Regions from separate parts of the Burkholderia pseudomultivorans genome, predicted to be linked through region 2. Evidence: riboswitches for the same ligand, from Rfam matches in the RefSeq annotation. Region 2 holds a riboswitch; the other holds the start of a gene.
The links. A riboswitch is a leader RNA that binds a small molecule or an ion and turns the genes downstream of it on or off. The one in region 2 is predicted to bind glycine.
Positions count from the first base shown of each region.

Region 1: another riboswitch for glycine. It lies ahead of gcvT (glycine cleavage system aminomethyltransferase GcvT); the one in region 2 lies ahead of gcvH (glycine cleavage system protein GcvH).

Region 1 covers NZ_CP013378.1:168,540-176,029, forward strand. The annotation lists gene gcvP (aminomethyl-transferring glycine dehydrogenase) at 1-896, opposite strand, end outside; gene gcvH (glycine cleavage system protein GcvH) at 1,030-1,410, opposite strand; gene gcvT (glycine cleavage system aminomethyltransferase GcvT) at 1,528-2,646, opposite strand; glycine riboswitch at 2,731-2,864, opposite strand; glycine riboswitch at 2,896-2,998, opposite strand; gene WS57_RS13730 (hypothetical protein) at 3,109-3,468, opposite strand; gene WS57_RS13735 (oxidoreductase) at 3,652-4,704, opposite strand; gene WS57_RS13740 (SGNH/GDSL hydrolase family protein) at 4,938-5,645, opposite strand; gene WS57_RS13745 (UvrD-helicase domain-containing protein) at 5,937-7,490, shown strand, end outside.
Region 2 covers NZ_CP013378.1:297,600-305,089, reverse strand. The annotation lists gene betA (choline dehydrogenase) at 1-7, opposite strand, end outside; gene WS57_RS14325 (purine-cytosine permease family protein) at 48-1,553, opposite strand; gene WS57_RS14320 (aldehyde dehydrogenase family protein) at 1,709-3,217, opposite strand; gene speB (agmatinase) at 3,334-4,311, opposite strand; gene WS57_RS14310 (LysR family transcriptional regulator) at 4,470-5,393, shown strand; glycine riboswitch at 5,577-5,663, shown strand; gene gcvH (glycine cleavage system protein GcvH) at 5,890-6,264, shown strand; gene gcvP (aminomethyl-transferring glycine dehydrogenase) at 6,261-7,490, shown strand, end outside.

The DNA of each region.
Region 1 (7,490 bases), 130 kb from region 2:
TAGGCGGCGTGCGGGCCGCCGAAGCCCATCGGCACGCCGAAGCGCTGCGTGTTGCCGACCGCGACGTCCGCGCCCCATTCGCCGGGCGGCGTCAGCAGGGTCAGCGCGAGCAGGTCGGCCGCGACGACGACATGGCCGCCGGCCGCGTGGATCGCTTCGGTCAGTGCGCGGTAGTCGCGCACGTCGCCGTTCACGCCCGGGTATTGCAGCAGCACGCCGAACGCGTTCGACTGCGCGGCATCGGCGGCCGGGCCGGTCTTGACCTCGATGCCGACCGGCAGCGCGCGCGTGCGGATCACTTCGAGCGTTTGCGGCAGCACGTCGTCGGCGACGTAGAACACGTTCGACTTCGGCTTGCCGGCGCGCTGCAGCAGCGTCATCGCCTCGGCCGCGGCGGTCGCCTCGTCGAGCAGCGACGCGTTCGAGATCGCGAGGCCCGTGAGGTCGGTCACCATTTGCTGGAAGTTCAGGAGCGCCTCGAGGCGACCCTGGGAAATTTCGGGCTGGTACGGCGTATAGGCCGTGTACCACGCCGGGTTTTCGAGCACGTTGCGCAGGATCACGGCCGGCGTATGCGTGTCGTAATAGCCCTGGCCGATATAGGAGCGGAACACCTGGTTCTTGTCCGCGAGCGCGCGCAGTGCGGCGAGCGCTTCGGCCTCGCTCTTCGGCTGCGCGAACGGGCCGAGCGGCAGCGTTTCGGCGCGGCGGATCGAGGCCGGGATCACGGCGTCGATCAGCGCGGCGCGCGACGCGAAGCCGAGCGTGTCGAGCATGGCCTGCTGGCTGGCGGCGTCGGGGCCGATGTGGCGTTCGGCGAACGCGTCGTGCGTTTCGAGCGCGGCGAGCGAGAGGGGCGTGCGGTTCATCAGGCGGTCCGGGTGTTCGAGCTTCATGGCGTTCCTATGTCGACCCGAGGGCGCGCGTCGGCGCGTTCGGGCCCCATGCTGTGCGGTCGACCGGCGCTGGCGCCAGCGCCGGTCGCGCGCGGGACCGGACGGCCGGCTCCGCGCAGTTCGGGGAATAAAGTCAGTCGATCAGCTTGCCGTAGGCTGCGGCGTCGATCAGCTTGTCGGTCGATGCGCCGTCCGCGAGCTTGATCTTGAACAGCCAGCTCGCGTAGGCGTCGCTGTTGACTGCGTCGGGCGTGTCGACGATGGCTTCGTTGATCGCGACGACTTCGCCGGACACCGGCGAGTAGATGTCGGATGCCGCCTTCACCGACTCGACGACGCCGACCGCGTCGCCCGCCGTCACCTGCTTGCCGACTTCCGGCAGTTCGAGGAAGACGATGTCGCCGAGCGTGCTCTGCGCGTGATCGGTGATGCCGACCGTCAGCGTGCCGTCTGCTTCGGTGCGGATCCACTCGTGTTCGTCGGTGTACTTCAGATCGGCCGGGACGTTGCTCATCGGATGCTCCTGGATAAAAGTGTGTGATTCGTTCTGCTGGCGCGCCGCGCGGACGCGCCGGATGTAAGGTTCGCCGGGCGCCATCTCCCGGCTTGCCGGGAGGCGGCCTCCCGGTCGTTACGCAGCGAGGACCTTGCCGTTGCGCACGAACGGCAGTTTTACCACGCGCGCGGGAAGTTGCTTGTCACGAATCTGCACATGGACCGTGTCGCCGACCTGGACGGCCGCCGGCACGCGCGCAAACGCGATCGATTCCTGCATCGACGGCGAGAACGTGCCGCTCGTGATCTCGCCTTCGCCGTGCGGCGTGACGACCTTCTGGTGCGCGCGCAGCACGCCGCCCGCCTTGCCGTTTTCCTTCTGCAGGATCAGGCCGACGAACGCGGCGCGCGAGCCGTCGCGCTCGAGCGCGGCGCGGCCGACGAAGTCGCGCGGCGCCGACAGGTCGACCGTCCACGCGAGGCCCGCGTCGAGCGGCGAGACGGTGTCGTCCATGTCCTGGCCGTACAGGTTCATGCCGGCCTCGAGGCGCAGCGTGTCGCGCGCGCCGAGCCCGCACGGGCGCACGCCGTTTTGCTGCAGCGCGTTCCACAGCGCCTCGACGTGTACGGCCGGGACGATGATCTCGAAGCCGTCCTCGCCCGTGTAGCCGGTGCGCGCGACGGTGAGGTCGCCGAACGGCGTGCCGGCGACCTGCGCGGCGTTGAACGGCTTCAGCTCGCTCGTCGCGGCGCGCGCGGCCGGAATCGTCGTCCAGGTCTTTTCACGGGCGTTCGGGCCCTGCACGGCGACGATCGCGAAATCGCGGCGCGGCGCGATCGTCACGCCGTAGCCGCCCTGTTCGTTGAGCTGGTTGAACCACGCGATGTCCTTGTCGGCGGTGCCGGCATTGACGACGACGCGGAAGAAGTCTTCGGTGAAGTAATAGACGATCAGGTCGTCGATGACGCCGCCCTGCGGATTGAGCAGGCACGAGTAGAGCGCCTTGCCGGGCGTCTTGAGCTTGCCGACGTTGTTCGCGATCGCGTGCTCGAAGAAGGCGCGCACGCGGCTGCCGGTGAAATCGACGACGCACATGTGCGACACGTCGAACATGCCGGCGTCGGTGCGCACGGCTTCGTGTTCTTCGATCTGCGAGCCGTAGTTGACGGGCATGTCCCAGCCGCCGAAGTCGACCATGCGGGCATTGAGCGCGCGGTGCGCGGCGTTGAGCGGGGTATGTTTCAGTGCAGTCATCGAGGCCTCAGGCAAGGCGCTTGCGCGCGGATCAGAACGGCCATGTGCCGACCGCCGCGGCCGCGAGCCGGCGAGCGATCCTGTACATGCCCCTCTGTCCTCGATACCTGAGAGATTGCGCTGCGGGCAAAGCCCGGCGAACGCGCGCCCCTTCGGTGGGCAGCCTGCCCGCGCCGCATCGGCGCAGCGGGCTACTGCCGCTCTCCAGAGTGCGGGGAGTGCGGCCCGCGCAATGCGCGGACGGCGTTCCCCGACGCGGTCGGTCCTTTTGCCTGAGAGTTTGCGGGTGTGCCCCTTCGGCGGCGCGACCGGCGTTCAACAACGCGGTCACACGCTCTCCCGACGCGTGCGGGCGACTGTACGCGAGCGGCCCGGCCTTGTCAATTTGGGCAAAAGAATGTCGCTTCGCGACAAGCGGCGGCAGGGCGCCGCCGCTTTTTTCGTCGCCGGCGAGCGCCGGCCTTACTCGCCGATCGCGCGCGCGGCCGTGTCGAGTTCCTGGTTCAGCACGCGCTGCTCGTCGCCGGACAGGCCGCCGCCGTGCTGCGCCGACATGTCGTTCGATTCCTGGCGGATCACGTCGAGGCGATGGTGCAGCTGCGCGCCGTACGGCGGCGGGTAGTAGCCGCCGTTGACGCGGGCGTCGATCCGGCGATGCAGGTTGTCGATCCGGCCCTGGATCTGTTGCATCCGCTCGTTCGCGACCACTTGCGGATTCGGCCGCGGCGGCGGCGGCCGGACCGGTTGCTGCGGCTGCACGATACACGCCGCGAGCGAGGAAACCAGGGCGCAGCATGCTGCCGCGCGAATCAACCGTTGCATCACATTCTCCTGACGGTTTGGGTGTCGGATCGACTTTTTGAGAAACGCGTCAGACCGGTCGGCCGCTGACTTTCGTTCCGCGCCATTTGTAACGGAATGTTCGGGATGGGCGCGCCCGCGCCGCCGGACGGGCCGGCGACGGCCTGCGGGATTCGCAGGCGGCCGGCCGCGACCGGCGTTCGCTCAGACCGTGCGGCGCACGAACGGCAGCCGGCGGCCTTCGTGTTCGCTCTGCGCGGCGAGCTCGATGATCGTCATCACGTCGACGGCGTCCTGCGGCGTAATCGGGAACGGCGCGCCGTCGCGGATCGACGCGGCGAGCGCGCGATAGAACTCCGCATACTGGCCGTCGAGCGTCGGCACCGGGCGTTCGAGCTCGACTTCGCCGTCGAGCACGCGCAGCAGGCCGGGCGGGTTGCCGCCGCCGAATTCGACATCGTCCGGCGTCAGGCCGGCCTTCAGCTGGTCTTCCTGCGTGTCGAGCCCGAACTTCTGGTAGCTGCCGCGCGTGCCGTGCAGCGTGAAGCGCGCAGGCTCGATCGCCGACAGCGCGCTCGCGTGCAGCGTGACGTCCTTGTCCGGATAGCCGAGCAGCAGGTGCACGAAGTCGGGCGCCGCACCGTTGTCGCGGCGCGTCTTGACGGTCGCGCTGACGGTGTCGGGCAGGCCGAACAGCGCGAGCGCCTGGTCGATCAGGTGCGGGCCGAGGTCGAGCAGCAGGCCGCCGCCGCGCGCCGGCTCCTCGCGCCAGCGCGTGCGCGGCGTCGGCCGGAAGCGGTCGAAGTGCGAGACGAACGCGGTGAGCCGGCCGAGCTCGCCCGCTTCGACGATGCGGCGCACGGTCAGGAAATCGCCGTCCCAGCGACGATTGTGGAACGGCGCGAACAGGCGGCTGCGCGCATTGGCGAGCCGCGCGAGCGCGAGCGCCTCGTCGGCGGTGAGCGTGACCGGCTTGTCGACGACAACGTGGCGGCCTGCTTCGAGCACCTGGCGCGCGAGCGCGAAGTGCGTGTCGTTCGGTGTGGCGATCACCACGCACTCGATGTCGTCGAGGCCGAGCAGCGTATCGAGATCGGCGACGACGCGCGCGCCGGGATAGGCGGCGCGGGCGCGATCGGGCTGCCCCGTCGCGATCGCGGCGACTTCCGTGCGGCCGCTCGCCGCGATCACCGGCGCGTGGAACGTCGCACCGGCGAAACCAAAACCCATCAGACCAATCCTGAGCAATGACGACATGGCAATCCCTGGCTACGAACGAAACGAAAGGACGGCGCGCCGTAACGGCGCGATGACGACCGGCTATTTTGGCACGGCGGCGCGGTGCGCACCGGCCGGTCTGGCGAAATGCACATGGCGTCGCGGCGCATGCGCGGTCAGCGCCGGCATTTTGCGCGCATCCGGCCGCATCGCGCGCGCCGCCGCCCGGCCCGTCGCGCGACGAACGGCCCGCGCACGCGCGCCACGCCGCGTCATGCGGCGGCCCGCTGCCGCAACGCGGCCGCGACCTGCCCGGCCCAGGCCGCGCATGCCGCCGCGGCGGGATGGAAGCCGTCCGCGGCCATCAAGTGGCGCTCGAGCGGCAGCGTGACCCGCAGGAACGTGCAGTGCGGCTGCGTCGCGACCCAACCCGCGAGGGCCGCGTTGAGGCGCTTCGCGCGCAGGCCGAGATACCACGCGAGCGGCTGCGGCAGCGCCGGAAAGCGCTCCATCGGCGGCACCGCCGACAGCACCGCGTGCCCGACCTGGAAGCGCGCGGCGAGCAGGCCGACGAGCGCGGCCTGCGCCGCCAGCCAGCGGGCCGGCGACACGCCGCCCGTCACGTCGTTGACGCCGAGCGACGTGACCGCCACGTCGAACGGCTCGGCCGGCTCGGCGGCGAGCCAGTCGACGAGATCCTGCGTCGTCAGGCCGGTGCGCGCGAGCAGTTTCCAGCTGACGCGATGGGTGGCCGCCAGCGCGCGCGCCAGTTGCCCGGCCAGCGCGTCGGACTGCGTCGCGACGCCGACGCCCGCGGCCGCCGAATCGCCGAGCACCAGCACGCGCAGCGGCGGGCCGTCGCCGGCTTCCCCGCTGCGCGGGCCGGCCGCCTCGGGCAGCCGCGGCGTGACGCGACGCACGTAGCGCCCCTGCGCGAACAGCAGCGGGCCGAGGGCGGCAGTAGCGAACGGGTATCCCATGGTGTCGATCCGGCGACGGTTGATCCGGGCCCGGCGCACCTGCCGGGCCGACGAGCGCCTATTGTGGCCGATTCGCGCCGACGCGGGGCCGGATTGGCCGTCCGGCCAGGGGTGAGGCGCGGCGCGCACGGGGCCCGATGCGTGCGCCGCGCCGTCCGGCGGCGTTCACGAAACGCGTGCCGCCGACGTGTTAACATGCGCGTCCTGCCCGCGCGTCCGCCTGCTTCGCAGGCCCGCCGCGCACGGCATCCTCCCGGCGTTCCGCCGTCAACCGCAACACCATCCGCCATCATGTCCGCAGGCCTCAATCCCGCTCAGAACGAAGCGGTGCGCTACCTCGACGGTCCCTGCCTCGTGCTCGCCGGCGCGGGCAGCGGCAAGACCCGAGTGATCACGCAGAAGATCGCGCACCTGATCGAAGCGAAAGGCTTCGAGCCCCGCCATATCGCCGCCGTCACGTTCACGAACAAGGCGGCCGCCGAGATGCGCGAGCGCGTGTCGAAGCTGCTCGAGGGCAAGACGCTCACCACGCCCGGCAAGGAAGGCCGCAAGGTGCCCGTCAACCAGCTCACCGTCTGCACGTTCCACTCGCTCGGCGTGCAGATCCTGCGCCAGGAAGCCGAGCACGTCGGCCTGAAGCCGCAGTTCTCGATCATGGATTCGGACGACTGCTTCGGGATGATCCAGGAGCAGATCGGCACCACCGACAAGGGGCTGATCCGCAAGATCCAGAACATCATCTCGCTGTGGAAGAACGGCCTCGTCACGCCCGAGGAGGCGATGACGATCGCCGCGAACGAGGACGAGCACCAGGCCGCGCTCGTGTACCGCAACTACGTCGCGACGCTGCACGCGTACCAGGCCGTCGACTTCGACGACCTGATCCGCCTGCCGACCGAGCTGTTCGCGAAGAACGAGCAGGTGCGCGACCGCTGGCAGAACAAGCTGCGCTACCTGCTGATCGACGAGTATCAGGACACCAACGCGTGCCAGTACGAACTGCTGAAGCTGCTCGCGGGCCCGCGCGCGGCGTTCACGGCGGTCGGCGACGACGATCAGGCGATCTACGGCTGGCGCGGCGCGACGCTGGAAAACCTCGCGCAGCTCGGCAAGGATTTCCCGAAGCTGCACGTGATCAAGCTCGAGCAGAACTACCGCTCGACGGTGCGGATCCTGACCGCGGCGAACAACGTGATCGCGAACAACCCGAAGCTGTTCGAGAAGAAGCTGTGGTCCGAGCACGGGATGGGCGATTCGATCACCGTCACGCCCTGCAACGACGAGGAGCACGAGGCCGAATCGGTCGTGTTCCGCCTGTCCGCGCACAAGTTCGAGCGGCGCGCGCAGTTCCGCGACTACGCGATCCTGTATCGCGGCAACTTCCAGGCGCGGATCTTCGAGCAGGTGCTGCGGCGCGAGCGGATCCCGTACGTGCTGTCGGGCGGCCAGTCGTTCTTCGACAAGGCCGAGATCAAGGATCTGTGCGCGTACCTGCGGCTGATCGCGAACGCCGACGACGATCCCGCGTTCATCCGCGCGGTCACGACGCCGCGCCGCGGGATCGGCAACACGACGCTCGAGGCGCTCGGCTCGTTCGCGGGGCAGGCGAAGGTGTCGCTGTTCGAGGCCGTGTACATGGGCGGCATCGAGGCGCGGCTGTCCGCGCGCCAGATCGAGCCGCTGCGGATGTTCTGCGACTTCATCCAGCGCCTGACCGATCGCGCCGACAAGGAGCCCGCGACCGTCGTGCTCGACGACATGATGGAGGCGATCCACTACGAGGCCTACCTGTACGACGCGTTCGACGAGCGCCAGGCGCAGTCGAAATGGCAGAACGTGCTCGAA
Region 2 (7,490 bases):
TAGTCATCTTGATTATTCAGCTCGATGAATGAACCACATGCGCCGCGTCAGCTGCGCTTTTTCTCGCCGGTCGTGTATTCCGGCATGTTCGCTTCGATATGGGCGATTTCGGCCTCCTCGCGCCGCAGGTCGAGCGAACGGCACAGCCCGTAGTACGCGAGTGCCGAAACGATCAGCCCGACCAGCCACGCGAGATCGACGCTGCCCATCGCCTTCGCGAGCGGACCGACATATACCTCTCGATCGCCGTCGAAGATGCAGAAAAACGGGATCATCGACGCGAATCCGATCAGGTAGGACAACAGGCCGCGGCCGCCCCAGCTTCCGTACAGGCTATCGTGCGGGCGGAAGAAATGCGGCACCGCGTAGCGGCCCTTGCGCACGAAGAAGTAGTCGGTCAGGTTGACTGCCGTCCACGGCACGAGGAAATACAGCATCACGACCAGATAGATGTTCAGTACCGACAGGCCGGATCCCGACTCGTAGAGGCGCAGCGCGACGCCGAACTGCAGCAGCACGACGAACAGGATTGCGAGGATGCGCGCCTTCGCGGTCGGCTCGATCTTGCGGAACGAATCGACGCTGGTGATGGCCGTGAGCTTCGCGCTGTAGATGTTCATCGCGATCACCGGAAGAAACGCGAAGATCGTGACGGCCACCACGACGGTGCCCAGCGGCGGCGCGATCCCGGCGCCGACCGTGTGAAGCGCGACGAGCACGTCGGTCGCGTGCAGGTGCGCGCCGAGCCATCCCCCCACCGCGATCATCCATGCGCCGGACAGCGATGCGCCGACGAACACCGCGGCAATCAACCTGCCGCTCGGCGTATTCTTCGGCAGATAGCGCGAGTAGTCGGACACGTACGGCGCATACGCGATGTTGTAGCTGGCCGCCGCCGCGAACTGCGCGATGAAGCCGGTCCAGTTGAAGCCCAGCGGCGCGGCCGTGCTGCCCGCCACCGCCGGTGCGTCATGAATCCACCCGGCCAGCACGGCCAGCGTCACGAGGCCGTAGAGCGGCAGCGACAGATACAGCGACCATTTGAACGTCCGGTGCATCCAGTCGTGACCGAGGATCGCCAGGATCGTGGCCGGCACCGTCACGAGCAACGCTACCTGCATCGGGTCCCAGTGGAACAGTGTCTTCAGGCCCTGCATCATCAGCACGAGGTTGACGATATTGAAGCCCGCGAACACGAACAGCGTTGCCAGCAATACGAGCACCACGCCGCGATAGCCGAACTGCGCACGCGACTGGATCATCTGCGGCAGCCCGAGGTGCGGCCCCTGCGAGCCGTGAAAGGCCATGAACAGCGTGCCGAACATGATGCCGACCGTGCCAGCGACGGTCGTCCAGAATGCGTCGAGTCCGACGCTCGGCCCGACGAAGCCGATGGTCATCGTGAAGAACGTGAAGTTCCCGACGAACCAGAACGGTCCCTGGCTGGACAGCTTGTCGGTCCGCTCGCTTTCCGGGACGAAGTCGATCGAATGCGCTTCGATCGCACCCTGGTCGCCGCGCGGTACCTTCAATACGTTTGTTTCTGCTTGCATGTCGTACCCCATGATCGCAAAGGGCAAAGCAGGGCTAATTCGTCAGACCTGTTCGAGCGAACGGGTCGACGTCTTCGGGTCGGGACGCGGTCGCATCGGGCCGGCTGCACGCTTTTACCATGCATGCCGGCCCGAGGCGACACGTCACGCGCAGTTCAGGGCAGCGTAATGCAGACCGCCTTGGTCTCCATCAGGTAGTCGAGCTGTTCGGGCCCGAGGTCCTTGCCGAATCCGGACGTCTTGAATCCGCCGAACGGCAGCGCCGGGTCAATCGTGCTGTGCGCGTTCACATAGACCGTGCCGGCCTGCAGTTGCGGAATCAGCCCGTGCACCCGGCCCAGGTCGTTCGAGTAGATTGCCGCGGCCAGACCGAACGCCGAATCGTTCGCGAGCGCCACGGCTTCGTCGAGCGTATCGAACGGCGCAGTCACGAGCACCGGACCGAAAATCTCCTCGCGGACGATGCGCATGTCGTTGCGGCAGTTCGCGAAGATCGTCGGTTCGACGAAGTGGCCGGGGCCCGCATGCGCGCGCCCACCGTAATGGACGTCGGCGCCCTCGCGACGGCCGGCTTCGATGTACGACAGCACCGTATCCTTCTGCCGGGCCGACACGAGCGGGCTGATGAAGCAGTCGCGATCGAGGCCGGGTGCGATCTTCAGCGTCGACGTGTAGTCGGCCAGCGCCGCGAGGAAGCGGTCGTAGACGTCGTGGTGGACATACGCACGCGTGCCCGCGTCGCACACCTGCCCGGAGTTGAAGAACACGCCGTTGGCCACTGCCTGCGCGGCCGCGCCGATATCGGCATCGTCGAGCACGAGCACCGGCGACTTCCCGCCGAGCTCCAACGTCACGCGCTTGATGTGCTGCACCGCGTTCTGCCCGACCGTGCGTCCGACCGGCGTGGAACCGGTGAAGGTCAGCTTGTCGATACCCGGGTGGTTCGCCATCGCGGCGCCGATCACGCTGCCGCGGCCCGTCACGATATTGACCACGCCGTCCGGAATGCCGGCTTCCTGAACCAGTTCGGCGAAGCGCAGCGTCGACAGCGACGTGAGCTCGGCCGGCTTAACGACGGTCGTGCAGCCGACCGCCAGCGCGGCCGCCAGCTTCCACGCCATCGTCTGCAGCGGATAGTTCCACGGCACGATTGCGCCGACGACGCCGATCGGCTCCTTGCGCGTATACGCGAAGTAATTGCCGGGCAGCGACGGCTCGACCGTGCGACCGTGCAGCTTCGACGCCCAGCCGGCGAAATAGCGGAACGTGTCGACCGTGCCCTGGATGTCGATCGCGCGCGCCTGTGCAACGGACTTGCCCATGTCGATCGATTCGATTTCGGCCAGTTCGTCCGCATGCGCTTCGATCAGGTCGGCCAGCCGGTGCAGCAGGCGCTCACGCTCGAGCGGCTTCAGGCGGCGCCATTCGCCATGATCGAACTGGTGGCGCGCGGCGGCGACCGCGCGATCGAGATCGGCGATCGTCGCGAACGGAATCTGCGTGATGACGCCTTCGGTCGACGGTTCGGTGACAACGCCGAACTGGCCGTCGCTGCCATCCACCCACGCGCCGCCGATGAACATTTTCATCGGCGCGGCCAGAAAACTGCGAGTCGCCTGCGAAACGCGATGACGATCGAGATATTGCGCTACAACGGCATCCATGTTGATTTTCCTTGATGGCGTGCCCGGCACTTCGCGGCAAGGTTCGCCGGGCTGTGCGGTGATGACTTCGGAGGTGCTGCTGGACCTCGGCCCCGGTTCCGGATACGGACGGACGCTCAGCGTCCCTTCGCCAGGCTGCGTGCGCGGAAAATGAAGCCGATGCTGTTCATCAGCAACTGCGCAGCGAGGATCGACGTCGTGCCGGTCGGGTCGTAGGCCGGCGCCACCTCCACCAGGTCCATGCCGATGATGTTGCCGCGGCTGCGCTTCGCGAGCGCCTGGATGATCTCGAGTACTTCGTAGTACTGGAAGCCGCCATGGCTCGGCGTACCCGTTCCCGGCGCGATCGACGGGTCGAAGCCGTCGATGTCGATCGTGATGTAGTACGCGCCGCGCTGTGGAATCTGTTCGAGCACCCCTTCGGTGCCGAGGCGCCGGACATCGCGTACCGACAGGATGTTGGAGCCCGCGGCGCGCGCCGCGTCGTAGTCGCTGCGGTTCGACGACGACACGTTGCGGATGCCGAGTTGCGTCATCCCCGCGATATGGTCCATTTCCGACGCGCGGCGCAGCGGATTGCCGTGGCCGTACCGCACGCCGTGGCGTTCGTCGACGAAATCGAGGTGCGCATCGAAATGCACGATATGGATCGGCCCGCGCCCTTCGAACGCCTTGATTACCGGCGCGTGCACCGAGTGATCGCCGCCGAGCACGACAGGCATCGCGCCGGCGGCGAGAATCTTGCGCACGGCCAGTTCGATGTTCGCATTGCTGGTGGCCATGTCGGTATGCACGATGTCCGCATCGCCGACATCGACCATCCGGACCTGGTCTTCGGTCAGGTACAGCGCGTCGTCCTCGTGGTCGTACGCGCCCGCATGCCCGAACGAGAACAGCGTCGACGCCTCGCGAATGCCGCGCGGGCCGAAACGCGCACCGGAACGCCACTGGGTGCCCATGTCGTTCGGTGCGCCGAGGATCGCGACGTCCGCGTCGATATGCTCCCAGTCGAGACACACCGGCGCCTTCGCAAAGGTGCAGTGACCGACGAACGGCAGGTTCAACCTGCCTTTCTCATAGCTGTTGCTCTGCATTGTCTCCGTCTCCATTCGTATGGATCTGTTGTCATCCGCACGGTGGCCCGTGCGCTTGCCTTTGCAGCCACTATGGGCAAGAATTTGCACCGGAAAAATAGCAAGCATCAGATGTTCATATCGGACTTTCCGATGCAATACGCCGCGTGGAGCGAGACATGAAGCAACTGCAGGACGTCGACCTGAAACTGCTCAGGATTTTCATGACCATCGTGAAATGCGGCGGCTTCTCCGCCGCTCAGGCGGCGCTGAACGTGAGCCAGTCGACCATCAGCGAACAGATGACGAGCCTCGAGACGCGCCTGGGCGTCAAGCTGTGCGAACGTGGGCGCAGCGGCTTTCGTCTGACGGAACACGGCGTCGCAACGTATGAATCGGCGCAGCGCCTGTCGCTCGCGGTCGAGGCGTTCTGCATGGACACCCATGCGCTCAAGCAGCGCATCTCGGGCAAGCTCCATCTCGGCATCATCGACAACACGGTCACCGACACCGACAGCGTGCTGCCGCGCGCGCTGCGCCGGTTCGTATCGCGCGGCCACGACGTGCAGCTCGACATCTACATCGGCACGCCCGCCGAGCTCGAGGCGCGCGTGCTCGACGGGCGGCTGCACATCGCGATCGGCCACTTTCCGCTGACCGTCGCCGGCCTGTGCTACACGCCGCTGTACGACGAGCCTGACGGGCTCTACTGCAGCCGCTATCACCCGCTGTTCTCGAACGACGCCAGCGGCGATGCGCTGATCGAGCGAATCCGGCAGAGCCAGGTCGTCGCCCGCGCATTCCTGCAACAGCGCGACCTGCAGTTGCTCGAGAGCGGCAATGCCGCCGCGACGGTGGACAACGTCGAAGCGCAGGCGATCCTGATTCTGACCGGCGCCTATATCGGCTTTCTGCCCAGGCACTACGCGAAGCAATGGGTCGACGCCGGCCAGATGCGTCAGCTCGCGGCGGAACGGCTGACCTCGACCTGGCCGTTCTCGTCGATCACACGGCGCGGCGCCGCGCAGCCGACCGTGCTGCGCGCGTTCGTCGACGATCTGATGGCGCATGTGGATCGCCGCGCCGCGTCCGCGGACAGATAGTCGATATCGGATATTCGCTTCGGGCTCCGCCGAAGTATCGGCTCGCCGTGATCGCGGCACAGCCTTGTCGCGCCACGCATTTCATCGGCGTGGCGGCACGTCGTCGGGCGCCGCCCGCGTGCCCGGGGTGCAAACCCGGTGTTGACAGCACCGGACGCGGGCGACTAGATTGTCGCCAGCTATCGGGATGTGTCAGGAGAGACCGCCGTCCGGCGGCGCCGAAGGGGAATCGCCCCAGAAACTCTCAGGCAAAAGGACTGACGCATCGACTAGCGCTCTGGAGAGTAGGCCTCTGGTCGCCGACCATGCCTCGCCGAAGGAAAAGCGACCCGCCGGGTCGCGAATCTCTCAGGCAAACGGACAGAGGGGGCATCAGGCACGCAGCCTGGAATGCCCCGGTCTGGTCCGGATGCCGCCGCTCGCCCATCCTCCCGCCGTCGCCCTTCCGGCTTGCGTTGCCGTTCCACTTAACGCAACCCTGTCAGGAAGAGAGCACATGAGCGAGGTCAGGTACACCGAATCCCACGAATGGCTGCGTCTGGAAGCCGACGGCAGCGCAACGGTCGGCATCACCGATCATGCGCAGTCGCAACTGGGCGATCTGGTCTACGTCGCGCTGCCGAACGAAGGCGACGCATTTGCACAGCATGACGAAGCCGCCACCGTCGAATCGGTCAAGGCCGCCGGCGAAGTCAGGATGCCCGTGTCCGGCACCGTGCTGGCGGCGAATGCCGTGCTCGGCGACACCCCGAGCCTCGTCAACGAAGCGGCGGAAAGCGACGGCTGGTTCTTCCGGATGCGCATCGATCGTCCGGAACAACTGGCCGGCCTGATGGACGCAGCCGCGTATCGCACGTACATCGGCGAATGACGGAGACAGCCATGAGCGCTTTCGATTCTCTCGCGCAGCGCGAGTTGTTCGTGCGCCGCCATATCGGCCCCGACGCGGGCGAACAGGCTGCGATGCTCGCCGAGCTCGGCGTGGACGGCATCGACGACCTGATGCAGCAGGTGGTGCCGGAGGCAATCCGCAGCCGTGCCCCGCTCGCGCTGCCGCCCGGCTGCACCGAAGCCGACGCACTGGACAGGCTCGGCGCGCTGGCCGGCCGCAACCAGGTGTTCCGGTCCTTCATCGGGATGGGCTACCACGACACACATACCCCACCGGTCATCCAGCGCAACGTGCTGGAAAATCCGGCGTGGTACACCGCGTATACGCCGTACCAGCCGGAAATCTCGCAAGGCCGCCTGGAAGCGCTGCTCAACTTCCAGACGATGATCGCCGACCTGACCGGCCTCGACATCGCCAACGGGTCAATGCTCGACGAAGGCACGGCCGCTGCCGAAGCAATGACGTTCTGCCAGCGCGTCGCAAAGTCTGACAGCCGCGTGTTCTTCGTCGCGCGCGACTGCCACCCGCAGACGATCGAGATCGTCCGCACACGCGCGGAACCGGTCGGTATCGAGGTTGTCGTCGGCGATCCGCGCCGCGACCTGGCCGGTCCCGGCTGTTTCGCCGCGCTGCTGCAATATCCGGGCACCTTCGGCGACATCCACGACTACCGCAGCGTGGTCGAGACACTCCATGCGCACGGCGCGCTGGCCGTGGTCGCCGCCGATTTGCTCGCGCTGACGCTGCTCGCGCCGCCGGGCGAATTCGGCGCCGACGTGGCGGTCGGCACCACGCAGCGTTTCGGCGTACCGCTCGGGTTTGGTGGCCCGCACGCCGGCTATTTCGCGACGCGCGACGCGTTCAGGCGCACGATGCCGGGACGGCTGGTCGGCATGTCGGTCGACGCGCACGGCCGCCCGGCATTGCGCCTCGCGATGCAGACGCGCGAGCAGCATATCCGGCGCGAAAAGGCCACCAGCAACATCTGCACCGCGCAGGTGCTGCTCGCCAATATCGCCGGCTTCTACGCGGCCTACCATGGCCCACGCGGACTTGCCACGATCGCACGGCGCGTCCATCGCCTGACCGCGACGCTGGCCGCGGGGTTGCGTCAGCTCGGCCATGCGGTGCCGACCGAGTACTGCTTCGATACCATCACGGTGAATACCGGCAGCCACACCGAAGCCGTGCATGCGGCTGCACGC